2 linked regions of the Phyllobacterium zundukense genome follow. The main gene of each other region encodes a partner of the protein of the gene in region 2 in a complex. Links are inferred from orthologs where the notes say so. Each region holds a gene or a part of one and is shown on either strand. Other genes may lie near its edges.

Region 1 (6,562 bases), 1.4 Mb from region 2 along the record:
CGCGTATCTTCGGACCGGTTCCGCGCGAACTTCGCGCAAAGAGCCACATGAAGATCATCTCGCTGGCTCCAGAAGTTTTGTAAGGAGCAGACGATGCAGAAGATCCGTAAAGGCGACCGCGTTGTCGTTCTTGCTGGTAAGGACAAGGGCCGTACCGGCGAAGTAATCAAAGTTTTGCCGAAGGACGAGCAGGCGCTCGTTCGCGGTATCAATGTTGTCAAGCGTCACCAGAAGCAGACACAGAACCAGGAAGCCGGCATCATTTCGAAAGAAGCGCCGCTCCATCTGTCGAATATTGCTATCGCCGACAAGGATGGTAAGCCGACCCGTGTTGGCTTCAAGGTCCTCGAGGACGGCAAGAAGGTACGTGTAGCAAAGCGTTCAGGAGATCTGATCGATGGCTGATGCAAAAATCGAACCCCGTCTGAAGAAGCAGTACTTTGAAGTAGTACGTAAGGCGCTTCTCGAGGAGTTCAAATACGACAACGAGATGCAGATCCCACGCATCACCAAGGTTGTCCTCAATATGGGCGTTGGTGAAGCAACTGCTGACTCCAAGAAGCCAACTGTCGCAGCTGAAGATCTGGCATTGATTGCTGGTCAGAAGCCGGTTATTACGCGTGCGCGCAATTCGATCGCTACCTTCAAGGTTCGTGAGAATATGCCGATCGGTACGAAGGTCACCCTTCGTAAAGAGCGCATGTATGAATTCATCGACCGTCTGATCACGATTGCGCTTCCGCGCGTTCGAGATTTCCGCGGCTTGAATCCAAAAAGCTTTGACGGTCGTGGCAATTTTGCCATGGGCATCAAGGAACACATTGTGTTCCCGGAAATCAACTACGACAAGGTTGATCAGATCTGGGGCATGGACATCATCGTTTGTACGACTGCAAAGACGGATGATGAAGCACGCGCTCTCCTGCGCGCCTTCAACTTCCCCTTCCGCCAGTAACGGCAAGCGTAGCGAGGTATATGAAATGGCTAAGACGAGCGCAGTCGAAAAGAACAAGCGCCGTGGTCTTCTGGTAAAACGTTTCGCTGCAAAGCGTGCGCGCCTGAAGGCTATCGTGATGAACCAGTCGCTGCCGTTGGACGAGCGCTTCCGCGCCACCATCCAGCTGGCAGAACTGCCACGGAATTCCACCAAGGTTCGTATTCGCAACCGTTGCGAAGTTTCGGGCCGTCCGCGCGGTTATTACCGCAAGATCAAAATGTCGCGTATCGCATTGCGCCAGCTGGGTTCGCTCGGCCAGGTGCCCGGCGTCGTGAAGTCGAGCTGGTAAGGGAGAAGACGGATGTCTATGACAGATCCTCTCGGCGATATGCTGACACGTATCCGTAACGCAACAATGCGCAAGAAGGGCAAGGTTTCGACGCCTGCCTCCAAGCTGCGTGCCCGCGTTCTGGATGTTCTTCAGGCTGAAGGCTATATCCGCGGATACAGCCAGGTTGATTTCGAAAACGGCAAGTCCGAGATCGAAATCGAACTGAAGTATTTTGAGAATGTACCGGTAATTCGCGAGATTACCCGTATTTCGAAGCCCGGCCGTCGCGTTTACGTCTCGGTCAAGTCGATCCCGCAGGTTGCTAACGGCCTTGGTATTTCGATCCTGTCGACGCCGAAGGGCGTAATGGCGGATCACGAGGCACGTGAACAGAATGTTGGTGGCGAATTGCTCTGCCGCATATTCTAATGCGCGGGCTGTAACAGGAAGAAACGGACAGGTTGAAAAATGTCTCGTATCGGTAAAAAACCCGTGGCAGTCCCGCAGGGCGTAACAGCCAGCGTAGACGGCCAGACCATCAAGGCCAAAGGCCCGAAGGGGGAACTCTCCTTTGTCGCCAATGACGACGTTGTGGTCAAGTTTGAAGACGGTGCCGTCAGCGTTAATCCGCGCGACGATTCCAAGATCGCTCGTTCGAAGTGGGGCATGAGCCGCACGATGGTCGTCAACATCTTCACAGGTGTTAAGGACGGTTTCGAAAAGCGTCTTGAAATCAGCGGCGTTGGCTATCGTGCGGCAATGCAGGGCAAGAACCTGCAGCTGTCGCTCGGCTTCAGCCATGAAGTGGTCTACCAGGTGCCGGAAGGCATCACGGTTGCTGTCCCGAAGCCGACGGAAATCGTCGTCACCGGCATCGACAAGCAGCAGGTTGGCCAGGTCGCGGCTGAAATTCGCGAATATCGTAGCCCAGAGCCTTACAAGGGCAAGGGTGTGAAATATGCGGGCGAGAAGATCGTTCGTAAAGAAGGTAAGAAGAAGTAAGGAATTCGTGTCATGGCATCGCCGAAAGAAATCATTCAGCGTCGCGCTTCGCGTGTTCGCCGCCAGCTCAAGGCGGTTGCCGGTGACCGTCCGCGGCTCAGCGTCCACCGTTCTTCAAAGAATATCTATGCGCAGGTCATCGACGATGCGCATGGTCATACGATTGCATCCGCATCCACTCTCGAAGTTGACCTCAAGGGCAAGCTGAAGACCGGTGCAGATTCGGAAGCAGCGGCACTCATCGGCAAGCTCGTTGCAGAGCGCGCCGTCAAGGCCGGCATCAAGGAAGTTGTCTTCGATCGTGGTGCTTATATTTACCACGGCCGTGTAAAGGCACTTGCTGAAGCTGCCCGCGAAGCTGGTCTCAGCTTCTAAGGCAAAACTTTCGGGATCCGGAACTGCAAGGGCTTGTCTCTTGCAAGCCGGATTTCGCAAACATCATTCGTGCTACCGGAAAAGAAAAAGGAATTAGGAGCATGGCACAGGAAAAGAGAAGCCGCGAGGATCGCGGTCGCAACGAAGAGCGCGATAGCGAATTCGTTGACAAGCTCGTGCATATCAACCGCGTCGCCAAGGTCGTCAAGGGCGGCCGGCGTTTTGGCTTTGCTGCTCTCGTCGTTGTCGGCGATCAGAAGGGCCGCGTAGGTTTCGGTCATGGCAAGGCGCGTGAAGTGCCGGAAGCTATCCGCAAGGCAACGGAATCCGCCAAGCGCGAAATGATTTTCGTACCGCTGCGTTCGGGCCGTACCCTTCATCACGATGTTGAAGGCCGTCATGGCGCCGGCAAGGTTCTGCTTCGCGCAGCCACAGCTGGTACAGGTATCATCGCTGGTGGTCCAATGCGCGCCGTATTCGAGACGCTTGGTGTGCAGGACGTTGTCGCAAAGTCACTCGGTTCGTCGAACCCGTATAACATGGTTCGCGCGACGTTTGATGCCCTGAAGCATCAGATGCATCCGAAGGACATCGCTGCTCAGCGCGGTATCAAGTATTCGACACTGCAGGCTCGCCGCCGCGATGTGGTCGGTTCGGAAGAATAGGCCATAGATGGCGCAGCAGGGCAGGGCCTTCGGGTTCCTGCTCACTGTAGAGACTAAAGGACAAAGTCATGGTTGAGAACAAGAAGGGTAAGACGGTTACGGTCGAACAGATCGGTAGCCCTATCCGCCGTCCGGCAGAACAGCGCGCAACGCTGATCGGCCTGGGCCTCAATAAGATGCATCGCCGTCGTACATTGGAAGATACGCCTTCCGTACGTGGCATGATTGCAAAGGTTCAACATCTCGTCCGCGTTGTGGACGAGGCTTGATACCGGAGATTAAGCAAATGAAACTCAATGATCTGAGTGAAAATCCAGGCGCGACCAAAGCACGCAAGCGCGTTGGCCGTGGTATTGGTTCGGGCTCCGGCAAGACTGCCGGTCGTGGTGTCAAGGGTCAGAAGTCGCGTTCGGGCGTTGCTATCAACGGTTTCGAAGGCGGACAGATGCCGCTTTACCGTCGCTTGCCTAAGCGCGGTTTCACCAACATCTTCTCGAAGAACTTCAACACCGTTTCGGTTGGCCGTATCCAGACTGCCATCGACGCCAAGAAGCTCGATGCCAAGGCACCGGTCACGATTGAAGCCCTCAAGGCTGCCGGCGTTATTCGCCGCCCCAAGGATGGCGTTCGTCTGCTTTCCGATGGCGAGATCACGACCGCAGTAACCTTCGAGGTTTCCGGTGCATCCAAGGCTGCGATCGAAAAGATCGAAAAGGCCGGCGGTACCGTCAAGCTTCCAGCTGCTCCTGCAGCTGCAGAATAAATATGCCTATTCAGGCGGCGATCTCCACGATCGCCGCTTGTACCTTTTATCAAGGGCACATATCTGGGTAGAGCCGCCGATTCCCGTTTCGGGTGGCGAGGCCCTGACGGGCACAGACCGGAGACTATAATGGCTTCAGCCGCAGAACAGCTCGCGTCAAATCTCAATTTCTCTGCTTTCTCGAAGGCCGAAGAGCTCAAAAAGCGCATTTGGTTTACGCTTGGCGCATTGCTGGTTTACCGGCTTGGTACTTATATCCCGCTGCCGGGTATCAATCTCGGTGCATTCGCCCAGGCCTTCAACAACCAGGCCCAAGGCATCCTCGGCATGTTCAACATGTTCGCAGGCGGTGCCGTTGAAAGAATGGCAATCTTTGCCCTCGGCATCATGCCATACATTTCGGCTTCGATTATCGTCCAGCTGATGACTTCCGTTGTTCCGGCTCTGGAGCAGCTGAAGAAGGATGGCGAGCAGGGCCGCAAGGTCATCAACCAGTATACGCGTTATGGCACCGTGCTTCTGGCAACGGTTCAGGCCTACGCGATTGCGGTTGGCCTGCAGGGCAGCCAGGGCATTGTTACGGATCCGGGTCCGTTCTTCCTGTTCTCGACGGTCATCACGCTCGTCGGTGGCACCATGTTCCTGATGTGGCTGGGCGAGCAGATCACGGCACGCGGTATCGGTAACGGTATCTCACTGATCATCTTCTCCGGTATCGTCGCAAACCTGCCACAGGCTATTTCCGGTACGCTGGAACTCGGCCGGACAGGTGCGCTGTCGACGGGTGTCATTCTGGCCGTCATCGTACTGACGATAGCCGTCATCGGCATCATCGTCTTCGTTGAACGTGCCCAGCGCCGCCTTCTGATCCAGTATCCGAAGCGCCAGGTTGGCAACCGCATGTTCCAGGGCGATACCTCGCATCTGCCGCTGAAGCTCAATACAGCGGGCGTTATCCCGCCGATCTTCGCTTCGTCGCTGCTGCTTCTGCCTGCCACGATCGCCGGCTTTGCCAATAGCCAGAATATGCCGGCATGGGCGACGACAATTCTGTCGTCACTTGGTCATGGCCAGCCTGCTTATATGGCACTTTATGCAGCGATGATCGTCTTCTTTGCCTTCTTCTACACGGCACTTGTCTTCAACCCGAAGGATACTGCCGATCAGTTGAAGAAGCATTCCGGCTTCATTCCCGGCATTCGCCCCGGCGAGCGTACGGCTGAATACATCGATTACGTCCTGACACGAGTCACGGTTCTTGGCGCCATCTATCTTGTTATCATCTGCATGCTGCCTGAATTCCTGATCTCGTGGGCTGGTGTTCCTTTCTATCTCGGCGGTACGTCGCTGTTGATTGTCGTGAGCGTGACGCTCGATACGGTTGCGCAGATCCAGGGTCACCTGATTGCGCATCAGTATGAAGGGCTGATCAAGAAGTCGAAGCTCCGTGGGGGGAAACGCAACAGATGAGATTAATACTTCTCGGACCACCGGGGGCAGGTAAGGGAACTCAGTCTCAGCGCTTGGTAGACAAATTGGGCATACCGCAACTCTCCACGGGAGACATGTTGCGCGAGGCGGTGAAAGCCGGGACAGATGTTGGCCTGCGGGCCAAGGCTGTCATGGATGCCGGCAACCTGGTTTCCGACGAAATCGTCAATGCGATCGTTTCCGAACGCATCGACCAGCCGGATGCGGCCAAGGGGTTCATCCTTGACGGTTATCCACGCACATTGGTTCAAGCCGATGCGGTCGAAGCGATGCTGGCGGACAAGGGTCTTGAACTCGATTGCGTGATCGAACTCGAAGTGGACGACAATGTCCTCGTCGAGCGGATCTCCGGCCGCTATTCCTGCGCGAAGTGCGGTACCGGCTACCACGACACCAACAAGAAGCCACATGTTGCAGGTGTCTGCGACAAGTGCGGTTCGACGGAATTCAAGCGCCGTCCGGACGACAATGCCGAAACGGTGCGCACGCGCCTGGAGGCTTACTACAAACAGACCTCGCCACTGATTGGCTACTACTACGCCAAGGGCAAACTCAAGAAGGTCGATGGCATGGCTGACATGGAAGATGTCACCGCATCGATCGAAAAAATTCTGTCGGAACTCTAAGTCTGACAAAAAACTATCGGGGGAGTTGACTTTTCGCAGCGATTCCTTCAAGTACGGCGCAAATTCGCTTGGATATAAAGCGGTCGGCGCCGATCCGGTAAAGCAGGTTCGGGGCTGATCGTTTGTGTTTGTCCCGGATATCATTTTTCATCCCGTCATCTGGCTGCCGCGTTGGCACTCCAGCTCTGCCGGTTAACAAGGAGAACAGACGTGGCTCGTATCGCTGGCGTCAACATCCCGACGAACAAGCGCGTTGTTATCGCGCTTCAGTACATTCACGGGATTGGTCAAAAGTTTGCTCAGGAAATCGTCGCGAAAGTCGGCATTCCTGCAGAGCGTCGCGTCAACCAGTTGACGGATGCGGAAGTCTTG
Region 2 (6,904 bases):
CAGTGCGAAGGCCTTGCTGGTAAACAGGATGCCGCGCAAGTGATCGAGTTGCTGACGTTCAAGATATTCCGGCACAAACCGGATGACAGTCGTCTGGAAGCCGAGACAGGAGAGATTGCCAAGAATAACGACCGTTACCCATACGAGGACAAAGATGCCGTATTCGAACTGCCCCATCCAGCGTGCAAAGATGACCTGGGAGACAAGGGCAATCGCGGCGCTGATGATGCGCACGAGAAATGCGATCAGTGAGACCCGCTGCGCGACGGCATGTTCCGTTGACCCGTCAAGCATCTGATCCAGGCGCAGGAGCCATGGATTAAGCTGCCGTGACAGTCTTTCCGGCAAAAACCGGTCTGCAGTTCTTACCGCAGAAATTCGCAAGGGCAGCTCCACTCGTTTCCAATACCAGACCCTATAATCCGTAAACCTTTAGAAACGGTTCGAAAAGTCAACGGGTTCTGCTTTGGAAACAATGCAAAAGGCCGCGTCTGGGACGCGGCCTTTTTTGTTTTATTATCAGACGAAGGCACCGTGGCAATGCTTGTATTTCTTGCCGGAGCCGCAGGGGCAGGCTTCGTTGCGGCCAATCTTGCCCCAGGTCTGCGGATTGTTGGGATCGCGGTCTGCCGGGTCAACGACGCGCAGATCCTCCTGCACCGCAAGAACGCTGCCTTCGCCGAAATCGTCTTCGCCGGTAAAGCCATCGATATGATGGCCTTCCATCACCGGCAAGGCCGGTTCCGGAGCACTTGCGGCCTCACGTACGATCTCGACACGCATCAGCTGTGTCGTCACGTTCTGGCGCAGGTTGACCAGCATCGTCTGGAAGAGCTCGAAACCTTCGGTCTTGTACTCGTTCAGCGGATCGCGCTGAGCGTAGCCACGGAAACCGACGACGGAACGCAAATGGTCCAGATTGACCAGATGTTCGCGCCACAGCGCATCCAGGGTCTGAAGAATGACCGACTTCTCGACATAGGCCATGATCTCCGGACCGAAGCGCTCGGCACGATCAGCGGCCGCTTTCTCTACGGTCTCCATCAGGCGTTCCCTGATATCATCCGGGGTTATGCCGTCTTCGAGCGCCCATTCGGTGATCGGAAGATCGAGGTTGAGAATGTTACGCACATCCTCGTCGAGCTGCTTGATATTCCACTGCTCGGCATAAGCGCCTTGAGGTGTATGCCGCGAGATCAGGTCGTCGACCACATCTTCGCGCATTTCCTTGGTGGTTTCGCTGAGATCCGTGCCGTCCATCAGCTCGATGCGCTGTTCGAAGATCACCTTGCGCTGATCGTTCATGACGTCGTCATACTTCAGAAGGTTCTTGCGGATATCGAAGTTTCGAGCCTCAACCTTCTTCTGTGCCTTCTCCAGCGCCTTGTTGATCCAGGGATGGACGATGGCCTCGTCTTCCTTGAGACCCAGCTTCTGCAGCATGCCGTCCATGCGCTCGGATCCGAAAATGCGCATCAGGTCGTCCTGGAGCGACAGGAAGAATTTCGACCGGCCTGGGTCACCCTGACGGCCCGAACGGCCACGCAGCTGGTTATCGATGCGGCGGCTTTCATGGCGTTCCGTAGCAAGAACGTAGAGACCGCCGGCGGCAAGCGCCTTCTCCTTCAAGCGGGCAATGTCCTCGCGAATGGAGGCTTCCTTGGCCTTGCGCTCTTCACCATGCGGCATGTCGTCGAGTTCGCGCGCGATACGCATTTCCACATTGCCGCCGAGCTGAATATCGGTACCGCGGCCGGCCATGTTCGTGGCGATGGTGATTGCGCCCGGAACACCGGCCTGGGCAACGATGTAGGCTTCCTGCTCGTGGTAGCGCGCGTTAAGCACCTGGAAGTCCTTGAAGCCTTCCTTGCGCAGACGTTCGGCGAGCTGTTCGGACTTTTCGATCGACGTGGTGCCGACGAGAATAGGCTGACCCTTGGCGGTTGCCTCGCGGATATCGCGAACAATGGCCTTGTATTTTTCCTCGACGGTCCGGTAGACCTCGTCATCCTCATCGGTACGCATGACAGGATTGTTGGTCGGAATTTCCGTGACTTCGAGGCCGTAAATATTGCCGAATTCTTCCGCTTCGGTCGAAGCCGTGCCGGTCATGCCGGCCAGCTTCTTGTACATGCGGAAGTAGTTCTGGAAGGTGATCGAGGCCAGCGTCTGGTTTTCCGGCTGGATCGTCACATGTTCCTTGGCTTCAAGCGCCTGATGCAGGCCTTCGGAGAAGCGGCGGCCCGGCATCATGCGGCCCGTGAACTCATCGATGATGACGATCTCGTCATTGCGGACGATGTAGTCCTTGTCCTTCTGGAAGAGCTTGTGAGCACGCAGCGCGTTGTTGACGTGGTGCACGACAGCAACGTTCTCGATATCGTAAAGGCCTTCGCCCTTGAGATGCCCAGCCTCTTTCAGGAGGTTCTCGAGCTTCTCGGTGCCTTCCTCGGTGAAGATCGCGGTCTTCTGCTTTTCGTCGATTTCGTAATCTTCCGGCTTCAAGGGCAGGATGAACGTATCGATGAGGTTGTAGAAGTCCGAGCGATCATCGAGCGGACCGGAAATGATCAGTGGTGTACGGGCCTCGTCGACCAGAATCGAATCCACTTCGTCGACGATCGCGTAATTATGCGGCCGCTGCACCATTTGCGCGCGTTCATACTTCATATTATCGCGCAGATAATCGAAGCCGAGCTCGTTGTTGGTGGCATAGGTGATGTCGGAATTGTAGGCGGCGGCGCGCTCTTCGTCGTCGAGACCGTGCACGATGATGCCATAGGTAAGGCCCAAGAAATTATAGATCTGGCCCATCCAGTGCGCATCGCGGGTGGCGAGGTAGTCGTTCACGGTGACGACATGCACGCCCTTGCCTTCGAGCGCATTGAGGTAGACGGGCAGGGTCGCGACAAGCGTCTTGCCTTCACCGGTACGCATTTCCGAAATGCCGCCATTGTGCAGGACCATGCCGCCGATCAGCTGTACGTCGAAGGGACGCATGCCGAGGACACGCTTGGCCGCTTCGCGCACCACAGCAAAAGCCGGAACGAGCAGATCGTCGAGCTTCGTCCCATTAGCGAGGCTGGCGCGGAATTCCGCGGTCTTCGCTTTCAGCTGCTCATCGGTAAGTGACGAAATTTCCGCTTCAAGCGCATTGATCTCCTCAACGCGGGGTTTGAAGCTCCTGACACGGCGCTCATTTGAAGAGCCGAAAATCTTGCGGGCGAGGCCGCCGAAACTGACCATCCCTGGTCCTCTCTAATTCGTTCTGCCAGGTGGACCCGGCATTTGAGACGCCCGACACCCGGCATTGAAATGCCTGATAGAGTAGGGACATCAAGCCAAATGTAGCGCATAACCCCAAAACCGGAAGCGGGATCATGCACCATTCAAAAGTGCTGCTGCGGCCATTGTGGGTCCAAAAGGACGCACGGCGCAGTAGTCGTATCTGTTGCCAAGCTATCTGGACGCAAAGCCGATGGACAGATAAGAGGAGGCTCGAATGATGTCAATGTTGAAGCAGCAAGCTGTTAATCGCTTCGTCGTGGCAAAATTCTGCCGTAATCATAGCCCGTACCGGTCCTCCCAAGGAGAAATTGACCTATGAACCAATTGCGTAAAACCCTTTCATTCATGACTGCTGCTGTATTTTTGACCGGTGTTTCCTCCGTGGCTATGGCCCAGGATGCCGGCAAGACGGAAGCGCCCAAAGCCGATGCTACCCAGGCAGATGCTGCCAAGACCGATCCGAACAAGGTGCTCGCAACAATCAATGGAACCAAGATCACCGCGAAGGAGGTCGATCAGATTTCCGCAGATCTCGATCCCCAATTCGCGCGCCTGCCGGACGACCAGCGGCGTTTGGCCGCTCTGGCTGCAATCATCGACATCAAGTCGCTGGCAGCCAAGGCCGAAGCTGAGAAGCTTGATCAGACGCCCGAGTTCAAGGCCCGTATGGAATTCCTGAAGGATCGCGCCCTGCATAATGACTTTTTCAGGCAGCAGGTTGTCGACAAGATCACCGATGCCGACGTGCGTGCCCGATACGACAAGGAAATGGCAGCAATGCCGCCGCAGAATGAAGTGCGCGCTCGTCACATTCTGGTGAAGACCAAGGAAGAAGCCGAAGCGATCATCAAGCAGCTTGATGGCGGCGCTTCCTTCGAGGAGGTTGCCAAGGAAAAATCGACTGACGGTTCGGCCGCGCAGGGTGGCGATCTCGGTTATTTCGGGCCCGGCCAGATGGTGCCGGAATTCGAAAAGGCGGCCAATTCGCTTGAAATCGGCAAATACACCAAAGAGCCGGTCCAGACACAGTTCGGCTTCCACGTGATCAAGCTGGAAGACAAGCGCGTGCAGCAGCCGCCCGCATTCGACACGGTCAAGGACCAGGTCAAATCCATCCTCATCCGTGAGCGCTACATGGAGGTGGTCAAGAAGGAACGGGCGGACCTGAAGATTGTATACACCGATCCGGAAATGGAAAAGGCGATCAAGGCCGCGACCGAAGGACAGCAGTAATAGATCAGGGGCCCGGCTTTGCTGGGCCCTTTCTTCCAGTCCATGTCCCAACCTTGTCAAAGCCGCTCTTCGAGGTAATCAATGTCTACATCTGTCTCTCCGCTGGCTCCGAAACATTATCCCGCCATGCCGGAAATTCGCGGAGCAAGGATCGCTACCGCTGAAGCCGGCATCAAGTACAAGGGCCGGACCGATGTTCTGATGATTGTTTTTGACAAGCCTGCTGCGGTTGCGGGAGTATTTACCCGGTCAAAATGCCCGTCGGCAGCCGTGGATTTTTGCCGTGACAGCCTGGTTGGCGGCAAAGCGCGCGCCGTGGTCGTCAATTCCGGCAATGCCAATGCATTTACGGGAAAAAAAGGACGGGAATCGACCAAGCTGACCGCCGCGGCTGCATCAAAGGCCGTCGGGTGCAAGCCTGGCGAAGTCTTCCTCGCCTCGACCGGGGTGATTGGCGAGCCGCTTGATGCTGGAAAGTTTAGCCATCTTCTCGGTGACATGACGAAGAATGCCGCCGCCGAGCGCTGGCAGGATGCGGCCAGCGCCATCATGACGACCGATACGTTTCCGAAGGTTGCAACGGAAACGGTTCTGCTCGGCGGGGTTCCGGTGACAATCAACGGCATTGCCAAGGGCGCCGGCATGATCGCGCCGGACATGGCGACGATGCTGTCCTTTGTTGCGACCGACGCGCCGATCGAATCGGATGTTCTGCAAGAGCTGCTATCGAAGTCAGTGGGCAAGAGCTTCAATTCCGTGACCGTCGACAGCGATACATCGACATCCGACACCTTGCTGCTCTTTGCCACGGGTTCTGCTGCCGAGCGCGGCGCGGAACGCGTAACAAAGGTCAAGGACAAGCGGCTGAAGGGTTTCAGCAAGGCGCTCGACCGTGTGTTGAAGAATCTGGCCCTGCAGGTCGTGCGTGACGGCGAGGGCGCGCGCAAGATGCTGGAAATCACGGTGACCGGCGCGACCTCGGCGCGCTCGGCCAAGCGTATTGCGCTATCGATTGCCAATTCGCCGCTGGTCAAGACGGCTGCGGCTGGCGAGGACGCCAATTGGGGCCGTATCGTCATGGCCGTTGGCAAGGCCGGCGAACCGGCAGACCGGGACCGCCTTGCGATCTGGTTCGGCGATATTCGCGTTGCCCGCGAAGGCGAGCGCGATCCCGACTATTCGGAAGAAGCGACATCCGCCTATATGAAGAACCAGGATATCAGTATCCGTGTCGATATCGGTCTGGGCAAAGGCAAGGCGACTGTCTGGACCTGCGACCTGACCAAGGAATATGTGGCGATCAACGGCGATTACCGTAGCTGAGACACTTTCTGAGGATAATGCATGCAATTGGCGCAGATCAGGCAGATTGAGGCGGTTGGATTCCGGGCCTGGCCTGCTTCCTCCGTCCATTATGACGGAAGCTGGGCCATCCGCATGACGGCGAGCCATCCGTCCAAGCGCCTGAACTCCGTCAATCCGCTCGATCCCGGCGACATCGACAATATGCAGCAGCGAGTGACACGGGCTGCGCAGCGGTTTCGCGCCTATGGCAGGCCCCCCGTTTTCCGCCTGTCGCCGCTCGCACCCAAGGAACTTGACCAGTATCTCGACGATCTGGGTTGGGCACGCTTCGATGAATCAATGGTCATGACCGTCGATCTGGCAAATGTCGATCTCTCCGATGCGATCGACCAGATCCCGCTGAAGGATATCGGCCGGTTCATCGACGCTTCATTGCAGGTTCAGGGTGAGAATTCCGCTCTGAAACCGGGCCTGTTCGAGGTCATCAATGCCATTCGGCCATCGAAGGGCCTGTTTGTCATCGAAGAGGGTGCTGTGCCGGTTTCGACGGCGATCTGCGTGCATGATGGTGCATTGGCCGGATTGTTCAACATCGGAACGGCAGCAAACCGGCGCCGCGTCGGGCTCGGTCGCACGATCATTCAATCAGCGTTGAAGTGGGCCATGCAACACGGTGCCAAAAAGGCCTGGCTGCAGGTGGAAGTAGCCAATACGGGTGCCATTGCGCTGTATGAGCAAATGGGCTTCCACGAAGCCTACCGGTACGCCTACAGGCAGGCGCCGGAGAAATGAGTAAAAACGTGTCGCATCCGATTCTACTGGTCACGGCCTGCGCGCTGGTTGATGCCGACGGCAGGGTGCTGCTGACGCAACGTCCGGAAGGCAAGTCGCTTGCCGGCCTGTGGGAATTCCCGGGCGGCAAGGTCGATCCGGGCGAAACGCCGGAAGAAAGCCTGATCCGCGAATTGCACGAGGAACTCGGCATTACGGTCAAACCGGACTGCCTCGCGCCGCTGACATTTGCCAGTCATACATACGAGACGTTCCATCTGCTGATGCCGCTCTTCATCTGCCGGCG

What was found.
Region 1: the proteins of secA (region 2) and secY are in contact, whole or in part, in a crystal structure (PDB 3DIN), measured with the Thermotoga maritima proteins. The link is inferred for Phyllobacterium zundukense from one-to-one orthologs. Residues at the interface, in WP_004082002.1 of Thermotoga maritima: Glu261, Ala262, Arg263, Lys300, Ala301, Arg302, Thr303, Ile304, Ile305, Leu323, Tyr324, Asp325, Pro326, Val329, Ser330, Tyr333, Ile336, Lys340, Phe345, Val349, Glu363, Phe364, Tyr374, Ser375, Gly376, Gly377, Glu393, Ile395, Thr482, Ser483; in WP_004081795.1 of Thermotoga maritima: Glu108, Gly109, Glu110, Glu111, Ala236, Glu237, Arg238, Arg239, Ile240, Thr241, Ile242, Gln243, Tyr244, Ala245, Arg246, Arg247, Val248, Thr249, Gly250, Arg251, Arg252, Val253, Tyr254, Gly256, Ala257, Ser258, Thr259, Tyr260, Leu261, Pro262.

Annotation. Positions count from the first base shown.
Region 1 is NZ_CP017940.1:1,917,692-1,924,253, reverse strand. What follows is about bases 3,401-6,372. They hold secY (preprotein translocase subunit SecY), read left to right. Parts: upstream 3,401-4,202; coding sequence 4,203-5,543; downstream 5,544-6,372. Other genes in these bases: BLM14_RS09570 (adenylate kinase), read left to right, coding at 5,540-6,190; rplO (50S ribosomal protein L15), read left to right, coding at 3,597-4,073; rpmD (50S ribosomal protein L30), read left to right, coding at 3,401-3,579. Outside these bases: rplN (50S ribosomal protein L14), read left to right, coding at 1-83; rplX (50S ribosomal protein L24), read left to right, coding at 94-405; rplE (50S ribosomal protein L5), read left to right, coding at 398-955; rpsN (30S ribosomal protein S14), read left to right, coding at 981-1,286; rpsH (30S ribosomal protein S8), read left to right, coding at 1,299-1,697; rplF (50S ribosomal protein L6), read left to right, coding at 1,737-2,270; rplR (50S ribosomal protein L18), read left to right, coding at 2,283-2,645; rpsE (30S ribosomal protein S5), read left to right, coding at 2,747-3,310; more of rpmD, read left to right, coding at 3,379-3,400; rpsM (30S ribosomal protein S13), read left to right, coding at 6,401-6,562. UniProt on the Escherichia coli protein: The central subunit of the protein translocation channel SecYEG. Consists of two halves formed by TMs 1-5 and 6-10.
Region 2 is NZ_CP017940.1:485,881-492,784, forward strand. The notes cover bases 320-3,633. They hold secA (preprotein translocase subunit SecA), read right to left. Parts: upstream 3,247-3,633; coding sequence 520-3,246; downstream 320-519. Other genes in these bases: BLM14_RS02445 (lipopolysaccharide biosynthesis protein), read right to left, coding at 320-384; BLM14_RS02455 (peptidylprolyl isomerase), read left to right, coding at 3,604-3,633. In the rest of the region: more of BLM14_RS02445, read right to left, coding at 1-319; more of BLM14_RS02455, read left to right, coding at 3,634-4,521; bifunctional glutamate N-acetyltransferase/amino-acid acetyltransferase ArgJ, read left to right, coding at 4,603-5,844; BLM14_RS02465 (GNAT family N-acetyltransferase), read left to right, coding at 5,866-6,618; BLM14_RS02470 ((deoxy)nucleoside triphosphate pyrophosphohydrolase), read left to right, coding at 6,615-6,904. UniProt on the Escherichia coli protein: Required for protein export, interacts with the SecYEG preprotein conducting channel.